2 regions of the Arthrobacter sp. D1-17 genome follow, and region 1 is predicted to be linked to the other one. Evidence: predicted binding sites of a transcription regulator. Region 1 holds the regulator's gene; the other holds the start of a gene.

What was found. The regulator HspR, encoded in region 1, represses chaperone genes until heat shock. The targets are predictions, from matches to a motif close to AAGTTGAGTCNNNNNGACTCAACTT.
Region 2: clpB (ATP-dependent chaperone ClpB) is a predicted target of HspR. The motif match lies at 6,497-6,521, and genes of this name have one in related genera.

Annotation. Positions count from the first base shown of each region.
Region 1 is NZ_CP096382.1:317,434-332,323, reverse strand. Features, by position in the region: gene M1E01_RS01500 (EAL domain-containing protein) at 1-817, opposite strand, end outside; gene M1E01_RS01495 (Bug family tripartite tricarboxylate transporter substrate binding protein) at 1,041-2,051, shown strand; gene M1E01_RS01490 (tripartite tricarboxylate transporter TctB family protein) at 2,048-2,551, shown strand; gene M1E01_RS01485 (tripartite tricarboxylate transporter permease) at 2,552-4,237, shown strand; gene M1E01_RS01480 (universal stress protein) at 4,234-4,629, shown strand; gene M1E01_RS01475 (D-2-hydroxyacid dehydrogenase family protein) at 4,762-5,724, shown strand; gene M1E01_RS01470 (heat shock protein transcriptional repressor HspR) at 5,733-6,155, opposite strand; gene M1E01_RS01465 (DnaJ C-terminal domain-containing protein) at 6,171-7,160, opposite strand; gene M1E01_RS01460 (nucleotide exchange factor GrpE) at 7,255-7,929, opposite strand; gene dnaK (molecular chaperone DnaK) at 7,932-9,794, opposite strand; gene M1E01_RS01450 (hypothetical protein) at 10,116-10,538, opposite strand; gene M1E01_RS01445 (class I SAM-dependent methyltransferase) at 10,721-11,536, shown strand; gene hisD (histidinol dehydrogenase) at 11,771-13,117, shown strand; gene M1E01_RS01435 (MFS transporter) at 13,120-14,520, shown strand; gene M1E01_RS01430 (LysE family transporter) at 14,678-14,890, shown strand, end outside.
Region 2 is NZ_CP096382.1:510,985-525,874, reverse strand. Features, by position in the region: gene purF (amidophosphoribosyltransferase) at 1-171, shown strand, start outside; gene purM (phosphoribosylformylglycinamidine cyclo-ligase) at 168-1,343, shown strand; gene M1E01_RS02425 (VOC family protein) at 1,327-2,229, opposite strand; gene M1E01_RS02420 (DUF3073 domain-containing protein) at 2,500-2,733, opposite strand; gene M1E01_RS02415 (septum formation family protein) at 3,258-3,755, shown strand; gene clpB (ATP-dependent chaperone ClpB) at 3,812-6,466, opposite strand; gene M1E01_RS02405 (hypothetical protein) at 6,695-7,030, shown strand; gene M1E01_RS02400 (sulfate/molybdate ABC transporter ATP-binding protein) at 7,063-8,151, opposite strand; gene M1E01_RS02395 (ABC transporter permease) at 8,148-9,032, opposite strand; gene modA (molybdate ABC transporter substrate-binding protein) at 9,029-9,862, opposite strand; gene M1E01_RS02385 (TOBE domain-containing protein) at 9,859-10,269, opposite strand; gene M1E01_RS02380 (glycoside hydrolase family 16 protein) at 10,352-11,140, opposite strand; gene M1E01_RS02375 (glycosyltransferase family 2 protein) at 11,732-12,583, shown strand; gene M1E01_RS02370 (glycosyltransferase) at 12,585-13,583, shown strand; gene M1E01_RS02365 (hypothetical protein) at 13,645-14,745, shown strand; gene M1E01_RS02360 (glycosyltransferase) at 14,747-14,890, shown strand, end outside.

The DNA.
Region 1 (14,890 bases):
GGGCCCCCTGAAAGGCTTCCCGGTCCCCCTCGCCGCCCGGTCCTAAACCGTCCGGTCCTAAACCGTCTTGTCCTGCAACGTCCTGGCCTGGAACTTCCTGTCCCATGAAGTCGATGACAATTCTGTCAGGCGCCAAGGCGGATGTGAGTAGCAGGTATTGGGCCCTGGCGTCGGTGATTGCCGCTGGGCTGAGCTTCACGGTGATAAGCAGTGGAGCCGGGATCTCCTGCCCTGCCGTGATCGCACTTTCAAGGGCTGCGATTTCCAGATCCATGCCGAGGCCGAGGGCAGCCGCATCCCGGAACCAGGTGGCCGCGTGGGAACCGTCCGTGCTCACGAACCTGGCCAGCGCGTCAAATCCCAGGAGTCCTCCGGCAGGCAGCCGTCTCACAGGCTGCAGGGCTGTGAGCACCATCCGGTTCTCAAGCACTTCTTCAATACGATGGATCCGGCCGGCATCCAGGGAGTCTGCGGCGTCGGCGCCGGCGCCGGCGGAAAGCGGCGCCCCGGCAAAGTCCTCCCCGGGGTGCGGGGCGGTGGCATCCTCGGCAGCACCCGTCAGGCTTCTGGTCAGGATCAGATGTTCCAGCAGCGCCCGCTCAGGATGTTCCGGGTAAGCTGCGAGGCGTTCACGCAGCTGACTTCTGGCCCATTCGCCTTCAGGGTCGGGATCCGCAAGGACATGCCGAATCACCTCCATCACCTGCCTGTTCAGGCTCCTGCCGGCGCCCGCACCTGGGCGCGCCCCGGGTCCGCCCTGGCGTGGCGGGGGTGAGGCACGCGCCGAGTCGGGAAAGGTGAACTCGTCATCTGACATCGGCTGTTTCCTCCCTACGCCATACGCTCAGCCATGCCTATAAACCTACAACCAGAAGCTCTGCCCCAACCCTCAGGCGCGGAACCTAGGACACCCAGTGCGTCGCCGGAAACGTGAACGCAATGAACTTAACTTTCTCTGGTTACACAAGAGTGAGCCGCATCACTTTCGGCCCTAGCATCGGAACACACCGATCTAACGGACCAACGAGAAGAGGAACACCATGCGCGGATTCAGCGCATTGCGCGTAGCAGCCGTGGCCGCAGGCATCGCCCTGATGGCTTCAGGGTGCGGAGCGACAGGCAAGACGGACGCAGGCACCGCCACCACCGGAGCAAGCAACGCACCCCTTACCGGGCTGCGCATCATGGTGCCCAACACCGCCGGCGGCGGGTACGACACCACTGCCCGCGCCGCGGCAAAGGTTCTCGAAGACGAGAAGCTCGCCACCAACCCCGAGGTCTTCAACCTCCCCGGCGCGGGCGGCACAGTCGGCCTGGCCCGTGTGGTCAACGAAAAGGGCAACGGCGACCTGGCCATGCTCATGGGCCTCGGCGTCGTCGGCGCAAGCTACACCAACAAGTCAGAGTCCAAGCTGACCGAGACCACCCCGCTGGCGAAGCTCATCGAAGAGCCGGGCGCCATCATGGTTTCCAAGGATTCGCCGTACAAGACCATCGACGACCTTGTGGCTGCCTGGAAGAAGGACCCGTCCAAGGTCAGCGTCGGCGGCGGCTCCTCGCCCGGCGGCCCCGACCACCTCCTGCCCATGCAGCTTGCCGGTGCGGTGGGCATCGACGCAACCAAGGTCAACTTCGTCTCCTACGACGGCGGCGGGGACCTGCTGCCGGCCATCCTTGGCAACAAGCTCGGCTTCGCGGCCTCCGGCGCAGGCGAATACATGCAGCAGATCAAGTCCGGGGCCATCCGCGTCCTCGCCACCAGCGGTGAGAACCGGCTCGAAGGCGTCGACGCCCCCACGCTGAAGGAATCCAACATCGACCTCGTCTTCACCAACTGGCGCGGCATTGTGGCCCCTCCGGGCATCAGCGACGCCGACCGCGACGCAATCATCGCCACACTGGAGAAGATGCACGAATCGGCTTCGTGGAAGGAAACCCTGAAGACCCGCGGCTGGACTGACGCCTTCATCACCGGTGACGAGTTCAAGACCTTCCTCACCGACCAGGACAAGCGCGTCGCAGACGTTCTGACGAAGCTCGGCCTGGCGTGACCTCCTTGGCCTCCCGCCTCAAAGGCCGCTCCGAGCTGGGCATCGCAGCCCTGCTCGGGGCGGTCGGCGCCCTGGTCCTCATTGACGCAGCGCGCCTGGTTGTGCCGTACTCCCAGTCGGACCCGGTAGGCCCCAAGGCCCTGCCGATGATCGTGGGAGCACTCCTGCTCGTCTGCGCCGTGCTGCTGGCAGTGAACGTTCTCCGGGGCGGAAGCGGTGAGGCCGAGGGCGGCGAGGATGTCGATCTGAGCCACCCGAGTGACTGGAAGACCGTCCTCCCCCTGGCCGGCGCCTTCATCGCCAACATCCTCCTGATCGACTGGGCCGGCTGGGTCATCTCCGGAACGGTGCTCTTCTGGGGCAGCGTCTGGGCGCTCGGAAGCCGCCACTACGTCCGTGACGGTCTGATCTCCCTGGTTCTGGCGCTCCTGACCTTCTACGGCTTCTACCTCGGCCTGGGCATCGCCCTTCCCGCCGGGCTCCTTGAAGGGATTCTCTAGATGGACATCCTGTCCTCACTCATGGACGGGTTCGCGACAGCGCTGACCCCCATGAACCTCCTGTACGCCCTGATCGGCGTCATCCTGGGCACCGCCGTCGGCGTCCTGCCCGGCATCGGCCCGGCCATGACCGTTGCGCTGCTGCTCCCGGTGGCCACCGTCCTCGAACCGACCAGCGCGTTCATTATGTTTGCCGGCATCTACTACGGCGGCATGTTCGGCGGTTCCACCACCTCCATCCTGCTCAACACCCCCGGCGAATCCTCCTCAGTGATCACCGCCATCGAGGGCAACATGATGGCCAAGGCCGGCAAAGCCGCCCAGGCACTGGCGACGGCGGCCATCGGCTCGTTCGTCGCCGGCACCATCGGCACCACGCTCCTCGTGGTCTTTGCACCGATTGTCGTCCAGTTCGCCGTGAGCCTTGGCTCGCCGAGCTACTTCGCCATCATGGTCCTGGCCCTGCTGGCCGTCACCGCGGTCCTGGGCTCCTCCCGGCTGCGCGGCTTCGCGTCCCTCGGACTGGGCTTGGCGATCGGCCTCGTCGGCCTGGACATCGTCTCCGGCCAGGCCCGCCTCACCTTCGGCCTGCCGCTGCTCGCCGACGGCCTCGACGTCGTCGTGGTCGCCGTGGCGATCTTCGCCGTCGGTGAAGCCCTGTGGGTGGCGGCGCACCTGCGCCGCACGCCGCTGCAGATCATTCCGGTCGGCACACCGTGGATGGGCAAGAAGGAGTGGAAGCGGTCCTGGAAGCCATGGCTGCGCGGCACGGCCTTCGGATTCCCGTTCGGAGCCCTGCCCGCCGGCGGCGCAGAAATCCCAACGTTCCTCTCCTACGTGACGGAAAAACGGCTCACCAAGCACCCCGAGGAGTTCGGCAAGGGCGCCATCGAGGGCGTCGCCGGGCCGGAGGCTGCCAACAACGCCGCCGCGGCCGGCACCCTGACTCCGATGCTGGCACTCGGCCTGCCGACAAACGCCACCGCCGCCGTCATGCTCGCTGCATTCGTGCAGTTCGGCATCCAGCCCGGACCGCTGCTGTTCGAAAACGAAGGCCCGCTGGTCTGGGCACTGATCGCCAGCCTCTTCATCGGCAACTTCCTGCTGCTGCTGGTCAACCTTCCCCTGGCCCCGGTCTGGGCGAAGCTGCTCCGGCTGCCCCGCCCCTACCTGTACGCAGGCATCCTCTTCTTTGCCACCCTGGGCGCCTACTCGGTGAACCTGCAGGCGTTCGACCTGGCAATCCTGCTGGTCCTGGGCGCACTGGGCTTCCTGATGCGCCGCTACGGACTTCCGGTCCTGCCGCTCATCCTCGGCGTGATCCTTGGGCCGCGCCTTGAGAAGCAGCTGCGCCAGACGCTGCAGCTGAGCGCGGGCGACGTCTCCGGGTTGTGGAGCGAGCCGATCGCCGTCGTGGTCTACATCATCGTGGCACTCGTGCTCCTCTGGCCGTTCCTGTTCAAGATGTGGCGGCGTACGCGTCCCGGCGGGGTGGCAGTTGCCGGCGGCCTTGCTCAGCCTCTGGCCGCCGGCGGTCCTGCTGACGCTTACTCGGCCGGCAGCCCTGTCAAGGACAGCCCGACGGCGGCAGGTTCCACTGCGGCCAACGAGCCGTCTGACCCCGCCGACATCCGCCAAGACGCCCACAAGGTTGGCCATGCCAACCATGGACAGGAGAAACAGTGAGCATCATCGTCGGTTATGTCCCCACGCCGGAAGGCGCAGCCGCCCTTGACCGGGCGATCAGCGAGGCCCGGCAACACGACAGCAGGCTGGTCATCATCAACTCCTCCCGCGGTGACGCGCTAGTGGACAAGCGGTACGCCCAGGCCGAGGACCTCAACGAGGTCACCGCACGGCTGCAGCAGGAAGGCGTGGAACACCTCGTCCTGCAACGGGTCCGCGGGAACGATGCCGCCAACGAAGTACTGGATGCCGCTGAGGAATACCAGGCAGAGCTGATTGTCATCGGCCTCCGCAAGCGGACCCCCGTGGGAAAGCTCATCATGGGCAGCACCGCCCAGCAGATCCTGCTTGAAGCATCCTGCCCGGTGCTGGCAGTCAAGGCCCGTTCGTAGTTCACCGGTCCGTTTTCAAGAGTAGAATGCACGACTGACCTGATGAGGCAGGGACCCGCACCGCCGGGCCCTGCCTCATCCCGTTAAGGCTGCTCATCCAGTCAAAGCCCGCCCCAGCCAGAAGGATCCAGCATGCAGCGACTTGTCATTCTCGACGACTACCAGGGCGTTGCAGACGGTTTCGCACCCTGGAGCTCCCTCGCCGGGCGTGGGGTCAGCGTCAGTGTGCTGCGCCACCATCTGCCCTCCGAAGCAGATGTCGTGGCGACGCTGGCGGACGCCGACATCGTCATTGCCATGCGGGAACGCACACCCTTTCCCCGCCGGGTGATCGAGCAGCTGCCCCAGCTGAAACTGCTGGTGACCACCGGAGCGGCGAACGCCTCGATCGACCTGCAGGCCGCAGCCGAGAGCGGGATCGTGGTCTGCGGCACGGGAGGCTCACCGGCCGCGGCGCCCGAGCTGACGTGGGCGCTGCTCCTGGCGTTCGCCCGGAACCTCACGGCGGAGGAGAACTCCCTGCGGGCCGGACGGTGGCAGGGGTCGGTTGGCTTTGAGCTCTCCGGCAAGACCCTGGGAATCGTCGGGCTGGGCAAAATCGGCCGCCGCATGGCGGGCTACGCTCAGGCGTTCGGCATGGAGGTGCTGGCTTGGAGCCAGAACCTGACCGCGGAGACAGCCGCCGCGGCCGGCGCGCGCAAGGTCAGCAAGGATGAGCTGTTCCAAAACTCCGACGTCGTATCCCTGCATCTGCGTCTGTCGGAGCGTTCCGAGGGGACGGTCGGTGAACGCGAGCTGCGGCTCCTCGGCCCCGAAGGTGTCCTGGTGAATACGGCCCGCGGCCCCCTGGTGGACCAGGATGCCCTGGTCACCGCCCTGCACGAAGGCTGGATCCGCGGAGCCGCGCTGGATGTCTACGACCAGGAGCCCCTGCCGCCGGGCCATCCGCTGTTGAATGCACCCCGGACCCTGCTGACCCCGCACTTGGGATACGTCACGGACGAAAGCTACCGGGCATTCTTCGGCGGCGCACTTGAAGACGTCACCGCGTGGCTCGACGGGGCGCCGATCCGGACGCTGACACCCCGGCGCTGATCGTCCGTTTACTGGCCAGACCGCGGCCGCCAGACCACCAGCGCCTGGGAGCGCGGCCGGGGGCGCTGGCCGCGGGCCAGGCTGACGACGTCACCGGCGGGTCCGGCCGCGAAAACCCTGGAGTCGAATGATTCACGACGGCGGACCAGTTCATCCGTCAGTTCACTCACCCGGGCCTGCAGTGCGGCCACCTGGTTCTCCAGATCGAGGATGCGTTTGATGCCCTCGAGGGAAACGCCTTCCTGCGAGAGCCGCTGCACCTCACGGAGCATGTTCACGTCCCGCTGCGAGTACCGGCGGGATTTGCCGGGCGCCCGGCTGGGCTTGACGATGCCCAGCCGGTCGTACTGGCGAAGCGTTTGCGGATGCATGTCCGCCAGCTCCGCCGCCACCGAGATCACGAAGATCGGCTGATCGAAGTTGATGTTCACGGCGGGCGCCTTTTTCTAGAGCCGGGCCTTGGCTGCCAGGCCCTGGCGGACATCGGCGCCGTTCGTGGCCTCCGCGAAAGCCTTCACGGCCGCCTCGGCGTCCTTGTTCAGGTTCTTCGGAACGGCAACATCGATCGTCACGAGCAGGTCCCCGGTCCCCTTCGGCGTTTTCACTCCGCGGCCTTTAACGCGGAGCGTGCGCCCGGAGGGCGTGCCTGCCGGCACGCGGACCCGGACTGTGTCGCCGTCGATCGTCGGCACTTCGATATCGGCGCCCAGAGCAGCCTCAGGGAAGGTGACCGGGACGTGGATACGGAGGTTGTCGCCGTCGCGCGTGTAGAAATCGTGCGGCTTGACGTGGACGGTGACCATCAGGTCGCCGTTGCCGGCGGGGCCGTATTGGCCCTTGCCGCGGACACGGACCTTCTGGCCGTCCTTGATGCCGGGCGGGATGCGGACATCGATGACTTCGCCGTCCGGCTCACGCAGGCCGATCGTGGTTCCGCGGATGGATCCGGCGAAGGAAATGCTGGTGGTCGCAGTACGGTCGGCGCCCTTCTGCGGCGCGCGCTGGTAGCCTGCCGGGCCGCCGGCACCGCCGAAACCGCCACCGAACAAGTCGGCAAACTCGGGAGGGATGCCCCCCGGGCCTGCAGTACTGAAGCCGCCCGAGTGACGTCCTCCGCCGCCCGTGAACAGCCCACCGAACAGGTCCTCGAAGCCCCCGTTGGCGGTGCTTCCGGCACCGTGCGGAGCGAAGCGGGCTCCTCCGCCCATCGCCCGGATAGCGTCATACTGCTGGCGCTCCTCGGGGTCGGACAGCACGGAGTACGCCTCGGAGATGTCCTTAAACTTCTTCTCCGAGACAGCATCACCTGAATTGGTATCCGGGTGATACTGGCGCGCCAGCTTCCGGTAGGCCTTCTTGATGTCAGCGTCGGAAGCGTCCTTGGCGACACCAAGGATCTTATAGAAGTCCTTGTCCACCCAATCCTGGCTAGCCAATGGCGTTTCCTTTCAACTCTTTGTGCCGAGATGACAGTTCGCGCCAATGTTCTTTCGAATCATCGCCGCGAACTGTCATCTCGATGGGGTAATGCTACGCAGGTACAGCGACGATGACCTGTGCTGCGCGGAGAACCCGATCGCCAGATTTGTAGCCGGAGCGGAGCACCTGGCTGACAGTGTCAACCTCAACGTCCTCGCCGGGCTGCTGGATGAGGGCCTCGTGGATAGTCGGGTCGAATTCCACGCCGGTCTCATCGATACGGGTCAGGCCATACGTCTTTAGCGCATTTTCCAGCTTCGCGGCAATTGCAGCGAACGGACCGTCCGCGAGATCACCGTGCTGGCGGGCGGCGTCGACGTCGTCCAGCACCGGCAGCAGGGAGTTCAGGACACCGATAACGGCCATCTCCCCTGCCACGGCACGGTCGCGCTCGACGCGCTTGCGGTAGTTGACGTACTCGGCCTGCAGGCGGAGCAGGTCGTTCTTCAGCTCGGCCGCTTCAGCGGTGGTTGAGCCTGCCTGAACTCCCTGCGCCACGGATTCCTCCGCCGGCACCTCCACCTGGTTGAGGATCTCCTCAGCCTGGGCGAGGGCATCGCCGTCGGAATCGGCTGCATCAGCCGGCTCCGCGGGGGTTCCCTCGGGGTGCCGGGCCTGCCCCGTCACCGGGTCCACCTTCCGGTGGTCCCGGATCACGGGCTCGTCGCGCTTGCTTCCCTGGTCGCGGGAAGAGCTGTGCTCTTCTTCGTTACCGTGATGAGGCATGGTTACTTCTTCTCTTCTTCGTCAACGATCTCGGCGTCCACGATGTCTTCATCAGCCTTGCCCCCGCCTGCGGCACCTTCAGCACCTGCAGCTCCGGTAGCGCCGTCCGGCGAACCGGCCTGGGCGTAGATGGCTTCGCCGAGCTTGGTCTGGGAAGCCTGCAGCTTCTCAAACGCAGCCTTCACAGCGGCATCGTCGGTGCCTTCGAGCGCCTTCTTGAGGGAGTCGACGTCGCCCTGAACCTCGGTCTTGACCTCTTCGGGCAGCTTGTCCGCGTTGTCCGCAATCAGCTTGTCCACGGAGTAGGCAAGCTGCTCGGCGGTGTTGCGGGTGTCGGTTGCCTCGCGGCGGGCCTTGTCCTCGGCTGCGTGTTCCTCGGCGTCACGGACCATGCGGTCAATGTCTTCCTTGGAGAGTGCGGTGCCGCCGGTAATGGTCATCGACTGTTCCTTGCCGGTGCCCTTGTCCTTGGCGGAGACGTGCACGATGCCGTTGGCGTCGATGTCGAAGGTGACCTCGATCTGCGGCACGCCGCGCGGAGCCGGCGCGATTCCGGTCAGCTCGAACGTGCCCAGCGGCTTGTTGTCGCGGGTAAATTCACGCTCGCCCTGGAAGACCTGGATAGCCACGGAGGGCTGGTTGTCATCCGCGGTGGTGAAGGTCTCGGACCGCTTGGTGGGGATGGCCGTGTTGCGCTCGATCAGGTGCGTCATCACACCGCCCTTGGTTTCGATGCCGAGGGACAGCGGGGTGACGTCGATGAGCAGGACGTCCTTGCGCTCACCCTTCAGGACACCGGCCTGCAGGGCCGCACCGACGGCCACAACCTCGTCCGGGTTGACACCCTTGTTGGGCTCCTTGCCACCAGCCAGTTCCTTCACCAGCTCGTACACGGCGGGCATGCGGGTGGAACCGCCGACGAGCACGATGTGATCGATGTCGGTGAGCTTGATGCCCGCTTCTTTGATGACGTCGTGGAACGGCTTCTTGGTGCGCTCCAGCAGATCCTTGGTCAGGTCCTGGAACTTCGCACGGGTGAGCTGCTCGTCCAGGTGGACCGGGCCGTCAGGGGTGACGGAGAGGTACTGGAGGGAGATGTTGGTGCTGGAGGAGGATGACAGCTCCTTCTTGGCCTGCTCAGCCGCTTCACGGAGGCGCTGCAGTGCAATCTTGTCCTTGGACAGATCCATGCCCTTGACCTTGAGCTGGTTCAGCAGGTACTCCACGACGCGGTTGTCCCAGTCATCGCCGCCGAGCCGGTTGTCACCGGCAGTCGCGCGCACCTGGATGGTCGAGAATTCGTCCTCATCCTTGCCGACTTCCAGCAGGGAGACGTCGAAGGTACCGCCACCGAGGTCGAAGACCAGGATGAGTTCGTCTTCCTTGCCCTTGTCCAGGCCGTAGGCCAGGGCGGCCGCGGTGGGCTCGTTGACAATGCGCAGGACGTTCAGGCCGGCAATTTCTCCGGCTTCCTTCGTGGCCTGGCGCTCGGCGTCGTTGAAGTAGGCGGGAACGGTGATCACAGCGTCGGTGACCTTTTCACCGAGGTAGGACTCGGCGTCGTTCTTCAGCTTCATGAGGATACGCGCGGAGATCTCCTGCGGTGTGTACTTCTTGCCGTCAATGTCGACCTTCCAGTCGGTGCCCATGTGGCGCTTGACGGAGGAGATGGTGCGCTCAATGTTGTTGACGGCCTGGCGCTTGGCGATCTCGCCGACCAGGACCTCGCCGGACTTGGAGAACGCAACGACGGACGGCGTGGTGCGGCCGCCCTCGGCGTTGGCAATAACGGCGGGCTCGCCACCTTCGAGAACGGAGACGACGGAGTTGGTGGTTCCGAGGTCGATACCTACTGCACGTGACATGTGTTGCTTCCTTCTTTCCTTGGAAACTGGATGGCCCGGGATCCGACACTACCCAGCAGGGTTCACACCCTTGACCGAGCGGGCCGGGACCCAGACTCGCCCACTCCTTGAGCGATCTACACTCAACTTTACTCAGCACCGGATTTAAGTCAATCCAAAGTTGAGTCGAGATCACTCAAGTCTGCCAACGGCTGGTGCGCTGAAGGGCGCCGGCAAAGAAAAAATGGCCTCCCGTTTCGCGAAGCCTTGCGGAAACGGGAGGCCACCGGCCTCAACAACCTTTTCGCTATGCGTGAACGTTGCGGGCCTACGGGCCGCACCTCAGCCGCCGGCGGACCTGCCACCGTCGTCATTCCTTGGGGCATTGACCTGTCCCTCCGTCAGCCTGTCCCGGAGGTCGTCATCCGAGGCCTGCCCTGACGTGGTGCCGGCAGCCCCGTAGTCGCCCTCGGGGTATTCGCCCTCCTCGTCGCTGGGCCGCTCCTGGCTTACACCGCCGACCTTGCCGTAATCACCTTCAGAATATTGGCCCTCCTCTGTCTCGGCAGGCACATTACCGGCCACACCGGCGTCGCCGTAGTCGCCCGCGGCGTATTCGCCCTTTTCAGTGGCAGGTTCTTCCCCGGCAACTCCGGCATCGCCGTAGTCACCTTCCACATACTGTCCGCTGTCGCCTTCGAGCGCAGGGTTCCGGCTGCCGGTATGGGCCTTTCCCTCGCTGCTGGACTCGCTGTTCTCGGTCATCGCTTGATCACTCCTCAGGAGGACTGGGCGCGTCCGGCCGGACGCACTGGCAGTCTACTCAGACGGGCCGGACGGCAACAGGGCCGGCCCGGCTGCCAAGCGGTATGCGGATGCTCTGGGCCATCAAAACCACCCGGCGGTGCTACCTGCTTGGGGCAGGCAGGAGGGGGTAGCGTTTCCCTATGAGTGCGCAGCAGCCAGAAGATGTGTACACGCACGGCCACCATGAGTCGGTGGTCCGCGCCCATGCCTCGCGGACCGCGGAAAATTCTGCCGCGTTCGTCATTGCGTACCTCACCGCGGGGGCCAACGTGCTGGACGTCGGCTGCGGACCCGGAAGCATCACTTGCGACTTCGCCGTGCTTGTGGCGCCCGGAACCGTGACCGGGCTGGACCGCTCCCCGGACGTGATCAACCACGCCAGGGAGCTTGCCGCTGATCGGGGTGTGGACAATGTCGAGTTCGTGGCCGGCAATATCTACGATCTGGATTTTGAGGACGACACCTTCGACGTCGTCCATGCCCACCAGGTGCTGCAACATCTGACAGATCCCGTGGAGGCGTTGCGGGAAATGCGGCGGGTGGCCAAGCCCGGTGGCATTGTGGCAGTGCGCGACGCCGACTTCCACGGCATGAGCTGGTACCCCGCCATTCCGGAGCTGGATGAGTGGATGGAGCTGTACCAGCGGATCGCACGCCGGAACGGGACCGAGCCCGACGCCGGCCGCCGCCTCGTGTCGTGGGCCCAGGCAGCCGGCTTCACCGACATCGCCCCGACCAGCAGCAACTGGCTCTACGCCACCGGGCAGCAGCGTCGATGGCAGGCCCGTGTGTGGGGTGAACGCGTGCTGCATTCAGCCTTCGCCGAGCAGGCCCTTGAATACGGCTTCGCGCAGGAGGCGGACCTGACGCGCATCTCTGCCGGCTGGCACCGCTGGGGATCCACCGATGACGGCTGGTTCCTTATTCCGAACGGCGAGGTCATCGCCCGCGCTTGACATTCCCTGGCTGGCTGCGCACCCCGTCGGCTTTGACGCCGGCGGGATCACTGCCGCCTTGGGAACGATACGTCGCCCGCCCCAGAGGCGGTTCGGAGAATACGTATGCATTTTTTGTTCTAACCCCTTGTGGCGGCGCCATGCATACGTATACATTGGTGACAAGCAAGCCTTCATGCTTGATCAGGGGCGTTCCAGTGGTCGCCCATCAATGAAGATGGAAAGGTAATCCTGATGACCGTTGTAACTGCAGTGAGCTCCGCGGTGAAGTCCTTGATGCTGAAGGAGCCCGCCGGCAACAGTGTGGCCCGGGGCAGCACTCCGGAGGTCCGTGCCACGGTGGAGGCCGTGATCGCGGACATCCGCGAACGCGGCGACGAGGCCGTGAGTGAATACTCGCAGAAGTTTGACAGGTACGCCCCGGAATCGTTCCTGCTCAGTGCCGTCCAGCTGGATGAGATCATGGCCCGGGTCCCGGAGCAGGTCATCGAGGACATCAGGTTCGTCCAGGAGCAGGTCCGTGTGATGGCGCGCAGGCAGCTTGATTCCCTGTCCGATTTCGAGATCGAGACCCTGCCCGGGGTGTTCCTGGGCCAGAAGAACGTGCCGGTCCAGGCTGCCGGGGCTTACATTCCGGGCGGGAAGTACCCGCTGCTGGCCAGCGCCCACATGACCATCGTGACCGCGAAGGTCGCCGGTGTGGAACGTGTCGCGGCCTGCACCCCGCTGATCCAGGGCGAGGTCCCGGACGCCACCGTCGCCGCGATGCACCTGGCCGGGGCGGACGAGATCTACCTTCTGGGCGGCATCCAGGCGGTCGCGGCCCTGGCCATCGGCACCGAAACCATCAAGCCGGTGAACATGCTGGCCGGCCCGGGCAACGCGTTCGTGGCCGAGGCCAAGCGCCAGCTCTTCGGGGAGGTCGGCATCGACCTCTTCGCCGGGCCCACCGAGGTCCTGATCGTGGCCGACGAGCACGCTGACCCGTTCATCGTCGCCGTTGACCTCCTCTCCCAGGCCGAGCACGGCCCCGATTCCCCGGCCGTGCTGATCACCACCAGCGAGGAGCTGGGCCGTGAGGTCATCGGGCACATCGACACGATCCTGACGGACATGCCGACCCGCGACTACGCCGGACCCGCCTGGCGGGACTGGGGCGCGGTCCACGTCGTGGAGACCCTCGATGACGCCTACGCCCTGGCCGATGAATACGCCTACGAGCACGTGCAGATCCTCACCCGGAACCCGCGGGAGGCCCTGGAGAAAATGCACGACTACGGCGCCCTGTTCCTGGGTGAAGGAACCTGCGTCTCCTACGGCGACAAGGTCATCGGCACCAACCACGTCCTGCCCACCCGCGGCGCGGCCCGCTACACCGGCGGCCTCTGGGTCGGGAAGTACCTGCGCACCGTCACCTACCAGGAAGTGACCAACACCGAATCCAGCGCCTTCTTCGGCGAGCTCTGCGGCCGCGCCTCCAGGGTCGAACGCTTCGAAGGCCACGCACGCTCCGGAGACGTCCGTGCAGCAAAATACCGCGGCACCTCCCTGCCCTGGTCCGACCACACCTTCGGGAACTGAACATGGCCGTACAGACTTCTCTCCGCCCCGAGAACGGAGCCTCCATGCCCAGCGCAAGCACGCCCGGTGCAAAAACCATGACACCTGAGCAGGTCCGCCGCCGGACCCTGGTGTCCGGCACCATCGGCGCCATTGTCGAATGGTACGAGTACACCGTGTACGCCACCGCAGCGGCGCTGGTCTTCGGACCGCTCTTCTTCCCGGCCATGGATGCCAGCCTTTCGCAGATCGCTGCGCTTGCCACCTTCGGCGTCGGTTTCGTTGCCCGTCCCCTTGGTGCATTTGTCGCCGGGCATCTGGGTGACCGCATCGGCCGTAAGTCCACCCTTATCCTGACCTTCGCCATCATGAGCGTCTCCACCGCCCTGATAGGCCTGCTCCCGACCTACGAGACTGTCGGAATCCTGGCTCCGGTTCTGCTGTGTGTGCTCCGTCTTGCCCAGGGATTCGCCGTCGGCGGAGAATGGGGCGGCGCAGCGATCATCGCGGTCGAGAACGCCCCGAAGGGCCGCCGCGGCTTCTACGGTTCCTGGCCGCAGATCGGCGTGTCCTGTGGCCTGCTCTTCGGCACCGGGGCTGTGGCCCTCGCGGGCGCACTCACCGGTGACGCCTTCAACACCTGGGGCTGGCGGATTCCCTTCCTGCTGAGCATCGTCCTGGCCGCCGTCGGTCTCTACATCCGCCTAAATGCGGCAGAGAGCCCGGAGTTCCTGGTTGAAAAGGAAAAGATGGCCAAGGAAGCCGCGCACCGCAAAGCTCCGATCGCCGAGCTTATGGCCAACCACCGCAAGCCGCTGCTGATTGCGATCTTCGGCCGCTTCGCGGAGGCAGGCAACTACTACCTGTTCACGGTCTTCGTGCTTTCCTACGTCACCACAACCCTGCAGGTGCCGAAGCACTTTGGCCTCACCGCTGTCATGATCGGTTCGGCCCTGAACATCATCATGATCCCGGTCTTTGGCCGGCTTTCAGACAACATCGGCCGGAAGCGCACCTTCCTGCTTGGTGGCAGCGCAATCGTGCTGACTGCCTGGCCGATTTTTGCCCTCATTGGCACCGGGCAGCAGTTTGCAATCATCCTCGGCGTTGCGCTGTTCCTGGCTCTTGGCCATGCGCTGGTCTACGCCCCCCTCCCTGCGTTGTACTGCGAACTGTTCCCCACCGCCGTACGGTACTCAGGAATCTCCATCGGTTACCAGATGGCATCCATCCTGCTCGCGGGATTCATGCCGGCACTGGCCAGCGCGCTCGTGCTCTGGAGCGGAGGCACCTGGCCTGTCATAGCGATCATCATTGCGTCTACAGTTGTGGCGATGGTGTCCGTTTCCTTCGCCAGGGAGACCAAAGACGTTGACCTGGCAGATATCGGCAAAGTGGAGACCTTGGCCACGACAAAGGCCTAAACCGGCCGTTGGCAGTCCTGCACACGATCAGCGGAGCCCGCAGCAGCGGGCTCCGCTGACGTTTTTAACGCCGCTGATGGTTGAAGCCGATCCGATGAATGCTCCGTTTAGCTGGCCGCGACTGCCGTGCCCTGAACTCGGGCACTAAGCTTGATAAGTGCAATTTTCCCTGTGGCTGGCCCTCCTTGGCGCCGGCGTCCTCATCAGTTTCACCCCCGGCGCCGGTGCCATCAACACCATGAGCAACTCCCTCACGTCGGGGTTCCGGCGCTCCATCTGGGGAATCCTTGGGCAGCAGGCCGCGCTGATCGTGCATGTGGCCGTCGTGGCCCTCGGCGTCGGCGTCCTGGTGGCGGGGTCGGCGGTGGCG
Region 2 (14,890 bases), 190 kb from region 1:
AACCCAGACAGCATCCCCGTCACCGAGGATCCTGCAGAGAAGCCCGGAGCAACCGGCTGCGACCCGGGGCCGGACTCCGAACTCGAGAACCTGCTCACCGAAGCCGACCGTGTGCCCGATCTCCATCCCGGCGCTGCAACCGTCGGTGCTGACAAGAAAGAGTCCCTATGACTTCCGCCTCCCCCACTGCCGACATGAACGCCGCCCAGAACAACGCAGGCATCACGTACGCGTCGGCGGGCGTAGATGTCGAAGCGGGAGACCGCGCCGTCGAACTGATGAAGGACGCCGTCAAGGCGACGCACAATGCTTCGGTGATTGGCGGCGTCGGCGGTTTCGCCGGACTGTTCGATGTCTCCAAGCTGCTGACCTACAAGCGTCCGCTGCTTGCCACGTCCACGGACGGTGTGGGCACCAAGGTAGCCATCGCCCAGGCCATGGATATCCACGACACCATTGGGTACGACCTCGTGGGCATGGTGGTTGACGACATCGTGGTGGTGGGCGCCGAGCCGCTCTACATGACCGACTACATCGCCTGCGGCAAGGTTGTTCCGGAGCGCATCGCGGACATTGTCCGGGGCATTGCGGCAGCCTGTTCCGTAGCGGGCACCGCCCTGGTGGGCGGCGAGACTGCCGAGCACCCCGGACTGCTGGGCGAGCACGAATACGACGTCGCCGGTGCCGCCACAGGTGTTGTCGAGGCCGACTCCCTGCTGGGCCCGGACCGCGTCCGCGCCGGCGACGTGGTGATCGGCATGGCCTCCTCCGGCCTGCACTCCAACGGGTACTCCCTGGTGCGCCGGGTCATCAACCACGCCGGCTGGGCCCTGGACCGCCAGGTCTCCGAACTCGGACGCACCTTGGGCGAGGAACTGCTCGAGCCCACCCGCGTCTACGCCGCCGACTGCCTTGATCTGGCCCGCACCTTCCCGGTGTCCAGTGGCTCTGCTACCGGCGGGGCGGTGCACGGCTTCAGCCACGTCACCGGCGGCGGCCTCGCAGCCAACCTCGCCCGTGTCCTGCCGCAGGGCCTCGTAGCCACCGTGGACCGCGCCACGTGGGAGCTACCGGCCATCTTCAAACTCGTGTCCGAGCTCGGCCGTGTCCCGCTGGCCGACCTCGAGCGTACCCTCAACCTCGGAGTGGGCATGGTAGCGATCGTGTCCGCAGATGTCGCCGACGCAGCTGTTGCCCGCCTGAACGAGCGCGGCCTGCCGTCCTGGATCATGGGCACAGTCAGCGCCGACTCCGACTCCGTCCTCAAGACCGGCCCTGACTACGTGCAGGGCGCCAAGGGTGTGGACGGCGGAGCGGTTTGGATGGTCAACAGCTACGCCTAACCCCCGGCTGCTCCCCCGGCAGCTCAACCTCGAGGACGCTGAACACACCGCCCTGTGGATCCTTGAGGGTGGCGATGGTCCCGCCGTCCTCGGCGAACTCCGGCTCCACCAGGACTTCGGCGCCCGCCGCCACAGCTGCCAGGACTGCCTCCTTGAGGCTGGAAACACCGAAGTAGACCTGCCAGCCCCGGCGGGCACGGACCTCAGCGCTGTCGGGGCCCACTGCCTCTCCAGCACCTTCACCGGCCTTTTCCTGTTCCGTGCCTTCCTGTTCCGTGCCCTCATCCCCGATGAGAGGCTCAGGGGCGATCCCCGCCACTTCGGCTCCGTTGGCTATGAGGGTGGTGTAGGTGCCGCCGTCGTCCTGCGGATACTCCATCACCTCGTGGCCGAACAGTTGTTGGAAAAAGCCGACGGCGGCCTCGGGCTCCGGTGTGAGGAGCTCCGCCCAAGCGAACGCGCCGGGCTCGTTCCACCGCCTGCAGCCGGCGTGCGTGCCGGCCTGCCAGACGCCGGTGGTCCCGCCGCCCGGCGGGTGCAGGAACACTATGACTCCGCTGTTGCCCACGTCCTCGGGGCCGAACTCTACCGCTCCGCCGGCGTGCGGGGTTTCTTCGGCCACGTCCCGGGCGTTATCCGCCGCAATATAGACATTCCATTGGGCCGGCGTGCCGGCCTCTTGCTGGGCCGGGTTCTGCGGGGCCACAACGGCCACGATGTCGCTGTCGATAAAGGCCTGCGCGTAGCTGCGCCCGTCCGGCGTCGGAAGGTCCTCAAACCGCCAGCCGAACACCGCGGCGTAGAACGACTTGGCCGCGGCAACGTCAGGCGTTTGGACGTCCGCCCAGCACAATTCCCCGTGGGCATACCTGGTGCGCTGAACCATGACGCTGATCCCTTTCGGCGATACGGCAACCGCTCACAGCCTAGACGCGAAGGGGCCGCGCAGTGAAGGCTGGCGACACCGGGCACAAGAAAACCGCAGGGCATACCAATGCCGGTATGCCCTGCGGGCTCTTAATAAACGGTGGCGGTACCCAGTTGCTCCGAAATACGAAAAGACTTCGGAAAGAGGGTGGCCCTAATGCGTCACGTACACGGGTGTACGACGGCGGCGTGCAGTTGAGTGCCTTAGGGAAGGTTCAGACTGAAACGACTAACCGATACGACGGGTATCCACCTCGTCGTCGTCGTCTTCCAATTCGTCCGCGTACTTATCCACGTAGGCCGAATAATCCGGCTCCGCCGGTTCATTCACGAAATGACTCGAGGCACGACTTCCCGGACCCGTGAGCTCACGCTGAAGGGCCGAATAGTCAGTATTCGGGGAGTAGTACTTGATGTCCCGAGCCTGCTTGGTAGCTTTTGCCTTTTGACGGCCGCGCCCCATGGCGTGACCCCCTTTTGTACTTGGACCGGAGGTGGTCACCTTGGCTATCGGTGAGGCCCCGGAATGATTGGTCAGTTTGTCGTATCCCTAGATTACATGCTTTCGGCGGCATCTGCTCGCCACTGGCGCGTCGCCACAGCCGGCGCCGGTCCAAAACCCCGGTAAGCCGGTCCAAAATGCACGTAATCACGGGGTTGCAGGGATTTTTAGTTCGATAGAGTCTCCTGAACAGCTGAATCAGACCCGTGGGATCCATCCCCTGCAGGACAGGCCCACCAGCCGCACCGGCTACTGCCCAAGACAGGACGCCGGAGCCGGATACAGTGCCGGGATAGCGCACGGAAGGGGGCGCCGCCCAAGTGAAAGACGAGAAAGCAGTCCCAGATGCCGGGCGACGGAACATCCCGCCGCCGCCCGCAAGCCCGCCTAAAAGCGCGTCCCCACCCGCCGCCTCTTTTGACCTGCCGGAGGAACCCTCCGGAGAGTCCGGCCCACAACGGATTCTTGCCAAGGCGGGTTTCCTGGTGCTTCTGCTCGTCCTGGGCGGCATGCTGGTATGGGCGCTCGGTGCCATGCTGGCCACAGCCACTCTTCAGACCATCGGTGAGCCCGGTCCTGCGGCAACATCACCGTCGGACGCTGCCCCCTCCGCAGCACCCAGGGCAAGCCTCCCGATGAAAGGAGTCAGTTCGTTGGATTTCAGGATTGGTGACTGCTTCAAGGACTTTGACCCCTCAGCGCCGGACGCCGAAATAGTGGCATGCGCTTCGCCGCATTCGGCCCAGCTCGTGGCCGTCCACCAATACGCGGCCGCGGATTCTTACCCGGGCAGCAGAGCCATGAAGGCGAAAGGCCGTGAAGCCTGCCAGGCTGCACCCTTGAGCAGCAAAACCACAGGGTACGAGCTGAAGTACCGCGTGGCCTACCCCAGCCCGGACAGTTGGCGCCGGGGCGACCGCCGTGTGGACTGCTACGTAGTCTCGGCGTCCGGAAACATCATCAAAAGCTCCCTGCTCCCCTAGGCAGCACCGAGGGGAGCAGGGAAGGAGAAGGGTGGTGCAGCGTGGAGCAGACCCCACTATCCCTTGCGCCGGACTGAGAGCCCGTTGCCGGCAGGAGCTCCCCCGGCCCGGGCCATCGTTTCCAGCCCTTCGACCGTGAGCTCGTCGACGTCGGCCGCGGTGTCCACCAGGACCGTGTCGCCATCCGAGATCTCACCGGCGAGAATGGCCTTGGCCAGCCGGTCGCCGATTTCGCGCTGGACCAGCCGCCGCAGCGGCCGGGCGCCGTAGGCGGGGTCGAACCCAGACATCGCCAGCCAGGCACGCGCACTTTCGGTGACCTCAAGGGAGAGCCGCCGATCATGCAGCCGCTGGGAGAGTTCGGCCACCTGCAGTTCCACAATCCGGGCGAGCTCGTCCAGGGTGAGGGCCTCGAAGAGCACCACCTCGTCCAGCCGGTTCAGGAACTCCGGCTTGAAGGACGCGTTGACCGTGGCCATCACGGCGTCCCGCTTGGCCTGCTCGTCCAGGCTCTGGTCCACCAGGAACTGGCTGCCCAGGTTGGACGTCAGCACCAGGATCACGTTGCGGAAGTCCACAGTCCGCCCCTGGCCGTCGGTGAGGCGGCCGTCATCGAGCACCTGCAGGAGGATGTCGAAAACTTCCGGATGCGCCTTTTCAACCTCGTCCAGCAGAACTACCGAGTACGGGCGACGCCGGACGGCCTCGGTGAGCTGTCCGCCCTCCTCGTAGCCCACGTATCCCGGAGGTGCACCAACGAGGCGGGCCACCGAATGCTTCTCTGAGTACTCGGACATGTCGATCCGCACCATGGCCCGTTCGTCGTCGAAGAGGAAGTCCGCCAGGGACTTGGCGAGTTCGGTCTTGCCGACGCCGGTAGGGCCAAGGAACAGGAAGGAGCCGGTTGGACGGTTGGGGTCGCTGATGCCGGCACGTGCCCGCCGTACGGCATCGGAGACCGCGGCCACGGCTTTGGACTGCCCGATCAGCCGTCGGCCCAGCTCCTCCTCCATGTGCAGGAGCTTCTGGCTTTCGCCCTGCAGCATCCGCCCCGCCGGGATGCCGGTCCAGGCGGAGATGACCTCTGCGATATCGTTGGCCGTCACTTCCTCCGCCACCATCTGGCCGGACTTGTCCTCGACGGCGGCTTCAGCCTCCGCAGCGGCGTTCAGCTCGCGTTCGAGGGCCGGGATCTCCCCGTAGAGAATCCTGGAGGCGGTCTCGAGATCGCCTTCGCGCTGGGCCTTGTCGGCGGCGGACCGCAGTCCATCGAGCTTGGCCTTCAGGTCACCTACACGGTTCAGTCCCGCCTTTTCCGCTTCCCACCGGGCGTTCAGGGCAGCCAGCTGCTCTTTCTTGTCTGCCATGTCGGCCCGCAGCGCGGCAAGCCGTTCAACCGAAGCAGGGTCTGTCTCCCCGCTCAGGGCCAGCTCCTCCATGGTGAGCCGGTCCACCTGGCGCCGCAGCTGGTCAATTTCCTCCGGAGCGGAATCGATCTCCATGCGCAGGCGGGACGCGGCCTCGTCCACGAGGTCGATGGCCTTATCGGGCAGCTGGCGCCCGGAAATGTACCGGTTGGACAAGGTGGCGGCGGCCACGAGCGCGGAGTCCGCGATGGATACCTTGTGGTGGGCCTCGTAGCGTTCCTTCAGGCCGCGGAGGATGCCGATGGTGTCCTCCACGCTGGGCTCGCCCACATAGACCTGCTGGAAGCGGCGTTCGAGGGCGGCGTCCTTCTCGATGTTTTCGCGGTACTCATCCAGGGTGGTGGCACCGATCAGCCGCAGTTCGCCGCGTGCCAGCATGGGCTTGAGCATATTGCCCGCGTCCATGGACGAATCGCCGGTGGCACCGGCTCCCACGACGGTGTGAATTTCGTCGATGAAGGTGACGATCTGGCCTTCGGAATTCTTGATCTCCTCGAGAACCGCCTTCAGCCGCTCCTCGAACTCACCCCGGTATTTGGCTCCTGCAACCATGGAGCCGAGGTCCAGGGAGATGAGCGTCTTGCCGCGCAGGCTCTCCGGCACGTCCCCGGCCACCATGCGCTGGGCGAGCCCTTCCACTACCGCTGTCTTGCCGACGCCGGGTTCACCGATCAGGACCGGGTTGTTCTTCGTGCGCCGGGACAGGACCTGGATGACGCGACGGATCTCGGAGTCGCGGCCGATCACGGGGTCCAGCTTGCCGGCGCGTGCCATGGCGGTGAGGTCGGAGCCGAACTTCTCCAATGCCTGGAATGTGTTTTCCGGGTCCGGGCTGTCGACCTTCCGGTCTCCCCGGACGCCTGGCAGGGCGGCAACCAGCGCTTCGTGCGAGGCGCCGGAGTCCCGCAGGATCCTGCCTGCGGCTTCGCTCCCTGCCGCAAGGCCCATCAGCAGATGCTCCGTGGAGACGAAGGAGTCACCGAGCTTGTCGGCCTCGTTTTGCGCGTTCTGGATGGCCTGCAATGCGGTACGGGAAAGCTGGGCCTGCTGCACAGAACTGCCCGAGGTCGCGGGCATCGCCTTGATGGCCGTGCTCGCCTGCGTGCTGACGGCGTCGGGATCCGCGCCCGTGGCGCGCAGCAGCGCAACGGCCACCCCCTCCCGCTGGTCCATCAGCGCCTTCAGCAGATGGGCAGGCTCCACCTGGGGATTACCTGCCGTTGATGCGTTCATGGCTGCCGCCGAAAGAGCCTCCTGGCTCTTGGTGGTGAATTTGACGTCCAAAGCGAGCTCCTTCCAGAGTGCGAAATTCTTAACTTGAGTGTACTACGCTCAACTTTGATAGAGGAGTCCCAGAAGCACTGGTTTTCCCACAGCGAAATGCCCTCCCCCTCCCGGGGGAAGTCCGGAAACGCGTCACGCCGGAACTGTATCCCCGCCGCTCCAATCCCCCTAGGATCGACTGTGACCAGCGACGACAGTTCAACCCGCAACTGGAAACGAGGATCTGCAATGAAGAAGTTCGTGGTTCTTTACAACGCTCCGCAGTCGGCTCAGGCCCAGATGGCAGAGAGCAGCCCGGAAGCCGCCCAGGAGGGCATGAAGGCGTGGATGGAATGGGCGCAACGGGCCGGCGACGGAATTGTGGACATCGGCAATCCGCTGGGCACCGGCAAGGAAGTTACTGCGACCGGCACGTCCGACGCCGCAAGCCACGTAGCCGGGTATGGCATCCTCCAGGCCGAGGACATGGACGCGGCTCTCGCCCTCCTTGACCGTCATCCGCACCTGATGATGCCGGACGCCAGCATCCAGGTGTACGAGTCCCTCGATATCCCCGGTTTGTAGGGCACGAAGCGCTGGAAAGGCTGGGAAGTCGCTCATGCGGGGTAGACGGATACCGCTCCCGCCTTGATCACGAAGAACACCGTCATGCCGGGCGCGAGGCCGAGGTCCGCAGATGCGGCCGGCGTCACGTCCGCAGACAGCCCGGCGGCGCGGACGCGGACCTGGTCCCCATGGGGCTCGAGATCCGTGATGGTCACGGGAAATGAGTTCCGGGGGCTGCCGTGCGCCTCTGCCAGGAAAACGGAAACGGCCGACGGCGGGAACACCGCAACGCCGTCCAGTCCGGAATCGAGGAGGCGGGCATTTCCGGTTTCCGGACCTTGAACGTCCAGCTGGGGGTCGTGCAGGCCGGCGATGTCCTGGCCGTCGGCGGTCCTGATGCCCAGGCCGGTGAGCGTGCCCGCTATCAGGTTGAGGCCTGCCAGCCCGGCCGCGAACCTGCTCTTTGGCCGCTGGAGCACGTCACGCGTGGGCCCGGACTCTGAAATGCGGCCGTTCTCCAGGACCACCACGCGGTCTGCCAGCATGAGCGCGTCCAGGACGTCGTGGGTGATGATGATGGCCCTCCGTCCCTCGAGCACCCTTCTGAGCATCCGGCGCAGCAGCGGAGCGGCATGGATGTCCAGGGCTGCCATGGGCTCATCGAGCAGCAGCAGGCCGGGGTCGGCAGCCAGCGCCCTGGCGACGGCCACCCGCTGCGCCTGCCCTCCTGACAGCTCCGCCGGGCGCCGGGTTTCAAGTTCGGACGCCTCCGCGGCATCGAGCCAGTGGCGTCCAGCATCCCGCGCCCTGCGCCTTGAAAGGCCACGGCTGCGCGGACCGAAAGCCACATTTTCCAGAGCCGTCAGGTGCGGGAACAGCAGCGGCTCCTGCGCCAGCAGTGCCGTGCCGCGGTGATGCGGAGCGGTCCATGCAGTCCGGCCGGCGGCGAGGTCAAACAGCAGCCTGCCGTCCAATTCAGCCCTGCCGGCGTCCGGACGCAGTAACCCTGCGATGACGGCCAGCAGCGTGGATTTCCCGGCACCATTGGGACCCATGACGGCCACAGTTTCCGAGGGTCCCACGGTGAGGGACACGTCAAAACCGCGCGCCGCAACGGCGGCCTCCAATGTGAAGGTCACCGGACGTCCCCGGCCGGGGCGGGCACCGCCGTCGTGCGTTCTCCCGGGACTGGCCCCGAATCAAAACCGAGGGCCGCGGATCGCCGGGGACCGCGGTGTGACACCGCTACTACTGTAACCGCGACCGCCACGAGGACAAGGGACAAGGCGACGGCGGAGTCGGCGTCGGTTTCGCGCTGGAGATATATCTCAAGCGGGAGGGTACGGGTGACACCCTGGAGGCTGCCCGCGAAGGTGAGGGTGGCACCGAACTCTCCCAGGCTCCGGGCAAAGGACAGCACCGCTCCCGAGGCCACGCCAGGCAGGACCAGCGGCAGCGTGACCCGGCGCAGAACTATGGCAGGGCTGGCGCCGAGAGTCGCCGCGACCGCTTCGTAGCGACTGCCAGCAGTCCGGAGCGTGCCTTCCAGGCTCACCACGAGAAACGGCAGTGCGACAAATGTCTGGGCGATGACTACGGCAGCAGTGGAGAAGGCGATGTGGATTCCCAGGACCTCCAGGTTGCGGCCGAGGAGGCCCTGGCGGCCGAAGGTGTACAGGAGGGCGATGCCTCCCACCACGGGCGGGAGAACGAGAGGCAGCAGCACAAAGGACCGGAGCAGCCGCTGGCCCGGGAAGCTGCCGCGCGCCAGCACCAGGGCCAGCGGAACGCCGAGGATGATGCACAGGAGCGTGCTGACGGCCGATGTCCGCAGGCTGAGCCCAAGCGCATCCAGCGACGACTGGGACGTTACCAGCGGAACGAACTGTGCCCAGTTGACGCGGGCAGCCATGGCCGCCAGCGGGAGCAGCACGAGCAGCGCGCCGGCGGCCGCGATGAGATAGACCCAGTACGGAATGCCGGAGTAGGGTACGGAGCCGTGCCGTAAACCAGTATTCATCGGCGGGAGGCTCCTTCCGGACCGGTGGAAGCGCTCGGAGGGGCACCGAAACCGGCAGCCTGCAGCGTTTGCTGCCCCTCTTTGCTGACGACCAGGGAGATGAACTCCGCCGCCAACTCCTGCTGCCGGCTGTTGTCGAGGGCAGCGATGGGGTAGGCAACGACGGCCTTGTGCGCTTCGGGGAACGGAATGCCGCTGACCTTGCCGCCGGCACTTTTCACATCGGTGGCGTAGACGAGGCCGGCGTCCGCCTCCCCCGATGAGACCTTGCCGAGGACGTCGGCCACGGACGCTTCCTCACTGACGGGGGTCAACACCACGCCTGTTTCCCTTTCGGCTACTTCGGCCGCTGCGCCGCACGGCACCTGGCTGGCGCAGACCACTACCTTCACCCCTTGACCGGCAAGGTCCCAAAAGGACGAAACCGATGCCGGATTGGCCGGGGGGACTGCGATTTCCAGGATATTGCTGGCGAAAAGCGTTGCACGGCCCCGGATCAGCGCCGCATCAGACACCTGGCCCATGGTACGTGTGTCCGCGGAGGCAAAAACATCGGCGGGGGCGCCCTGCGTGATCTGGGTTGCCAGATCCGAGGACCCGCCAAAATTCAGATTCACCTTGGTCCCGGGATTACGGCGTTCAAACTCTGCGGCGAGACTGGTGAACGTTTCTTTCAGGGAAGCGGCGGCAAACACCGTCAACGTTCCGGAAGACCGGGACGTTGCGCCGCCTTCCCCACCGCCGGATGGACCGGGGGCGCAGCCCGACAATCCAGCCGCCATCGTGGCGGCGGCCAGCAGCGCGCGGAGGAGCGTGCCGGCGGCATTCACAGGATGCTCCTTCCCTTGGGCGTTTCCACAATGACCGTGGTGGCTTTGACCACGGCAGTGGCCACTGATCCGAGTTCGAGTCCCAGTTCGCGCACGGCTTCTGTGCTCATCAGGGACACCACCCGGAAGGGTCCGCACTGCAGCTCCACCTGCGCCATGACCTTGTCGGCCGTAATCCCGGTCACCAGTCCCATGAAACGGTTGCGCGCCGAGCTGGCTGCTGCGGACGGGTCATCCGGCAGGTGCGCCTGCCTGCCGGCCAGCCGGGCCAGTTCCAGCCCGTCCACCGCAAGCCGCCCTGACGGGTCCTTGCGGGGCGTGAGGCTGCCGTTCTCCGTCCAGCGGCGTATGGTGTCGTCGCTGACACCCAGGAAACGGGCAGCCTCGGAAACGCGAATCGTGGTCATGCGAGGATTCTAGCCGAACCTGCGGCTCGAAACAGGGCTTTATTCCGCAGATGCGGGAATGTCCCCGGCTATGCCTGCACGGCTAGGCCCGCTTCCAGATTGCGATCCAGTCCAGGTAGACATGTCCGGCCGTCTGCGGCAACGGACAGAAAGGAGTGCACGACTCGGTCTGCAGAATATAGTGCATGGGTGTGTTCGGGGTCGCCGTTGTACTAACTCCGAGTGACCGGCCGTCGAGGATAAATTCGACCTTGCCCGGACTCCACTCAATCGTGGCGACATGCCAATCAGTGACGGTGGTGTGTGACCGGAACACATCTTGCGCCCGAGGATCATTTCCCCGGAAATGGGCAGCGCCATAGAAGGTTGTTGCGAGGTCCCCCTCGGGGAAATCGATCTCCCCATCCCTGGGCCATTCGCCGCTATCCGGCCAAAGGAGCCAAGCGACTTTGAAGCCGCGCAGGGAGTCGGCCTTGAACCGCACGGAAATCCTCCCGTAGAGCAGGCTGTTGTGTCGCGGCAGCAGGTTCTTGTCGCGATATTCCTTGGCACTGCTGTTCGGAATCTTGGGAGAGGGCGCCGCACCCATTGAGATGCCGTTCTCTGAGTGGAGGTACCAGTCCAGCATGCCGTTCTTAACACTCAGCACTTTGGACGGGTAATAACGGGACTTCGTTCCTCTTTGACCGGCGGTATCCGGTGTTCCGTCCTTGTACCCCTCACTCCATTTAGCGGAGTAAGCCGCACCTGGAAAAGCGCCGATTGGTACATCGCCTTTGTCGAATTCCTCCCGGAATACTTGCTTCCAGCCAGGCAGATCGCCTCTCGGCATTTTGTGGATCGGATCGACGGAAGGCTGCTGCTCGTCCACAGGGCCCGCCGCGGGTTGTTCCGCCGCGCGTCGTTCCGGCGCAGGCTGTGGTGCTGCTGTCTGTGCCGCAGCCCGGGGTTCCTTCGCAGAGGACGATGCAGCGGATGACGTTGCGGTGCGGGGCGCCGCCGCCTCCGCCGCAGAGGTTCCCTGTGCAGAGGGTGTGACCGACGGCAGTGCTGCAGCTGACTCGGACGGTTCCCCTGCGGACAGAGGCTCTGGCGGAAGCCGTTGCGCTTCCATGCCCACCGGGCCGGCTATCAAGCCGCACGCCGTGAGCATCGCCGCCGCAGCCAGCACACCAAACCGCCGTATGGGGTACCTTGGGCGGTGACGGCGGGCTGGTGGTGTGACCATAGGGAAAGTGTGGCATCAGGACTTGGGGCTTTCCAAGGATTCTTGAACCCCTAAAACTGGGGCCGTTCCCAGAAGTCCCAAGCTTTTTACAAGTTGCCCGGCTGAACATGTTTCGAGGGGGAGTGCACGCAAGTTGCCAGGACCGCAGCAGCAGGCGCTTCGATTTCCCGGACCCAGCCGGGAAGGTTGCTCGGGACTGGCATTAGTCAACGACCCCAATGAGTGGTGAGGCTAGTGACCATCCCTATACAAGTTTCGACTGTCCACGCACAGAACCCGGTGCCGGTTCCCCTAGCCTCCATCAGCGTGGTGATTCCCACACTGAATGAAGCCATGAACCTTCCGTGGGTTTTGCGCCGTATGCCCTCGTATGTGGACGAAGTGGTGATCATCGACGGGCGCTCGCTGGACAGCACTGTCGACGTCGCCAGGGCACTGCGCATGGACGTAGTGGTGGTCTCAGAACCCAATCCCGGCAAGGGGTTTGCGGTGCGGGCGGGGCTCGCTGCGGCCACCGGAGATATCATCGTCATGCTGGACGCAGACGGGAGCATGGATCCGCAGGAAATTGGCTGGTTCGTCACGCCGCTCCAGCACGAATTCGATTTCGTCAAGGGCTCCCGCTACGTGACGGGTGGAGGGTCAGAAGACATAACTCTGCTCCGCAGCGCCGGCAATCGCGCCCTGACCCGCCTGGCCAACATTGTGCTCCACAGCAACTATTCCGACCTGTGCTACGGCTACATCGCGATGCGGCGGGAGTGCCTGCAAATCCTCGAACTGCAGTCGGAAGGGTTCGAGATTGAAACCGAACTGATCGTCCGGGCTTCCCGGGCCGGCCTGCGAATCGCCGAGGTGCCCAGCAACGAGCTTAATCGGATTTCCGGCAATTCAAACCTCCATACCTTCCGCGACGGATGGCGCGTGCTGCGAACCCTTGCCCGTGAATGCGTGGGATGGGAAGCGCCCACGGCAGGCGCCCGGCCCGAGGCGCTCAGACGGGTGAAATACAGGTACCCCAGCAGGTCCCTGCCCCACATTCCGACTGACCCGGCCACGGTCCTTGGCCTGATGGCGGGTGATTGACATGCATCCCTCAGAAGGACTCCCGGCTGTTTCCGTAGTGATTTGCTCCTACACCGAAGACCGGTGGGACCGGCTGTTGGCCGCCATCCAGTCCGTCCACGCCCAAACGGTCCCACCCCAGCAGACGATCGTAGTGGTCGACTACAACGTGGAACTCTATAAGCGCCTGATCTTCACGGTTTCGGACGTTGTGATCCTTGAAAACACCGGCCCCAAAGGCCTTTCCGGTGCCCGGAACACCGGAGCTGCAGCCGCAAGCGCAGGGATTGTCGCCTTTCTGGACGACGATGCCGAGGCTGCCCCGGACTGGCTGGAACGGCTGACGGCCCTCTACGACGACCCTGATGTCCTTGCCGTGGGCGGGCGCGTTGTGCCGGAATGGGAAACCGGCCGTCCGGACTACTTCGGGGAGGAACTGGACTGGATCGTTGGCTGTACGCACCGAGGGATGCCAAAGGTGGCTGCCGAGGTGCGCAACGTTATCGGCGCCAACATGTCCTTCCGTTCTCAGGTTCTGGAAGTCGTAGGCGGTTTCAACACCTCACTCGGCCGGCAAAATTCTCTGCCCCTGGGCTGTGAGGAGACGGAAATCTGCATCAGGGCGGTCATAGGTGCGCCGGGAGGCCGCGTGGTGTACGAACCGGCTGCCCTGGTCCGCCACTTCGTTCCCGCGCAGCGCGGAACCCTGAACTACATGCTGCGGCGCGCGTGGTCCGAGGGGATATCCAAAGCCATGGTCAGCAAGATTGTCGGCCACAAGCGTGCTCTCGGGCCTGAACGGCGGTACGTCCGTAGCGTGTTGCCGCGCGCGGTGGCCGGGGGAATAGTGGGCCGGCTCCGCGGTACGGACGCCGCCGGCTTCCGCCGGGCGATGGCCGTGATCGCAGTGCTGACCGTAACTACCTCCGGGTACATCCGGGGACGCCGCCTGCCCCTTGACCCGACGGACGCGGGACTCGAGCCGCACGAGCCGCACGCCAGTTGGAGGGAAGTCAAATGATTCGGATGTATCCGCAGTTCAGAACCCCGCATAGTGCCGAGACCGCCGGAGGGTACGGGGCATGAGCCAGTCCGAAAAAGACGTTCTGAGTGACTCGGCACCGTCTACAGGCACCAGTTTCGATGTCCACGGACTCGTAGGTATCGATGTCGCTCCCGGCACGCCCGGCGAAGCCCAGTTGAGGGACATGCTCGCACCGTTCCTGGGTCCGTCCCGGGCGCCGCTGCGTCTGCGTGTCAGTGCGGCGATGACGGAAGTGGCCGAGCAGTCACACGCCGAGGATGCCTACCGTTTCACGGCGGACTCGCTTTACATTCCGGCGGACCGCGTCCAGGTCGAGGAAATCCGCGACGGTTACTCCGTGCAGGGCAGCGGAGAGCTGCTCACTGCAGTTATCCCCTTGCTGGATTGGCTCTCCACTAAGCAGAACGCCGCCATGATCCACGCTGCGGTGGTTGACTTCCGGGGGTCAGGAGTCCTGCTTCCGGCCTGGGGCGGTGTCGGCAAGACCAGCACGGTCGCCAAACTGGTAGCCATGCCCGGTGTGCGTTTCATGGCGGATGATTGGGCTTTCCTGGACGCCGACGGCATGCTCATGGGTTATGCCAAACCGATGTTCCTTAAGCCCCATCACCGGAGGATCTATCCGGAGGTCTTCAGCGGGGTCCGCAAACCGTTGGCTCCGGGCTGGCTCACAAATTCGGTTGCCCGCCTGGCCACGGCCGTCCACCCGGTCATCGTCCGGTATCCAAGAACAGCGGCGTTCACGCGCCGCTGGTCCCCGGAACACCGGATGGTCCATCCCGAAGAGGTCTTCGGTCAGGACGGCATCTCCTCGGCCGCGCTCACCCGGCTGGCTATTTTCCTGGAACGCTACGACGGTTCCGACGCCCGGCTGGAGAAGAGGAGCCGCGAATGGATGACCTCCCGCATTGTCGGAAATTTCCATTCGGAGCTCCCAGCGGTGTCACGTCGGCTGATTGAAGCCCTCGGCGCGACGGGCCTGGTTCCCCTGGAGGAATTCTTCAGCCAGAAGGCAGCCGTGGTGCGACGGGCGCTTGATGACGTTCCATGCTTCCTGCTGCGTATTCCGGCATCGTGGTCCGCCGACCGGACCTCGGATTACGTAGCCGGCCAGATCGGCTCCAAGCTGGAGGAGTGACGTGGGCGCCCACGTTGGCGACCTTGACGTCTCCGTGGTGGTTCCGGCGCGGAATGCTGCGCACTGGTTGGGCGAATGCCTGGACTCCATCCGGGCGGAGAAACCGCGGGAAATCATTGTGGTGGACGGCTGCTCCACGGATAAC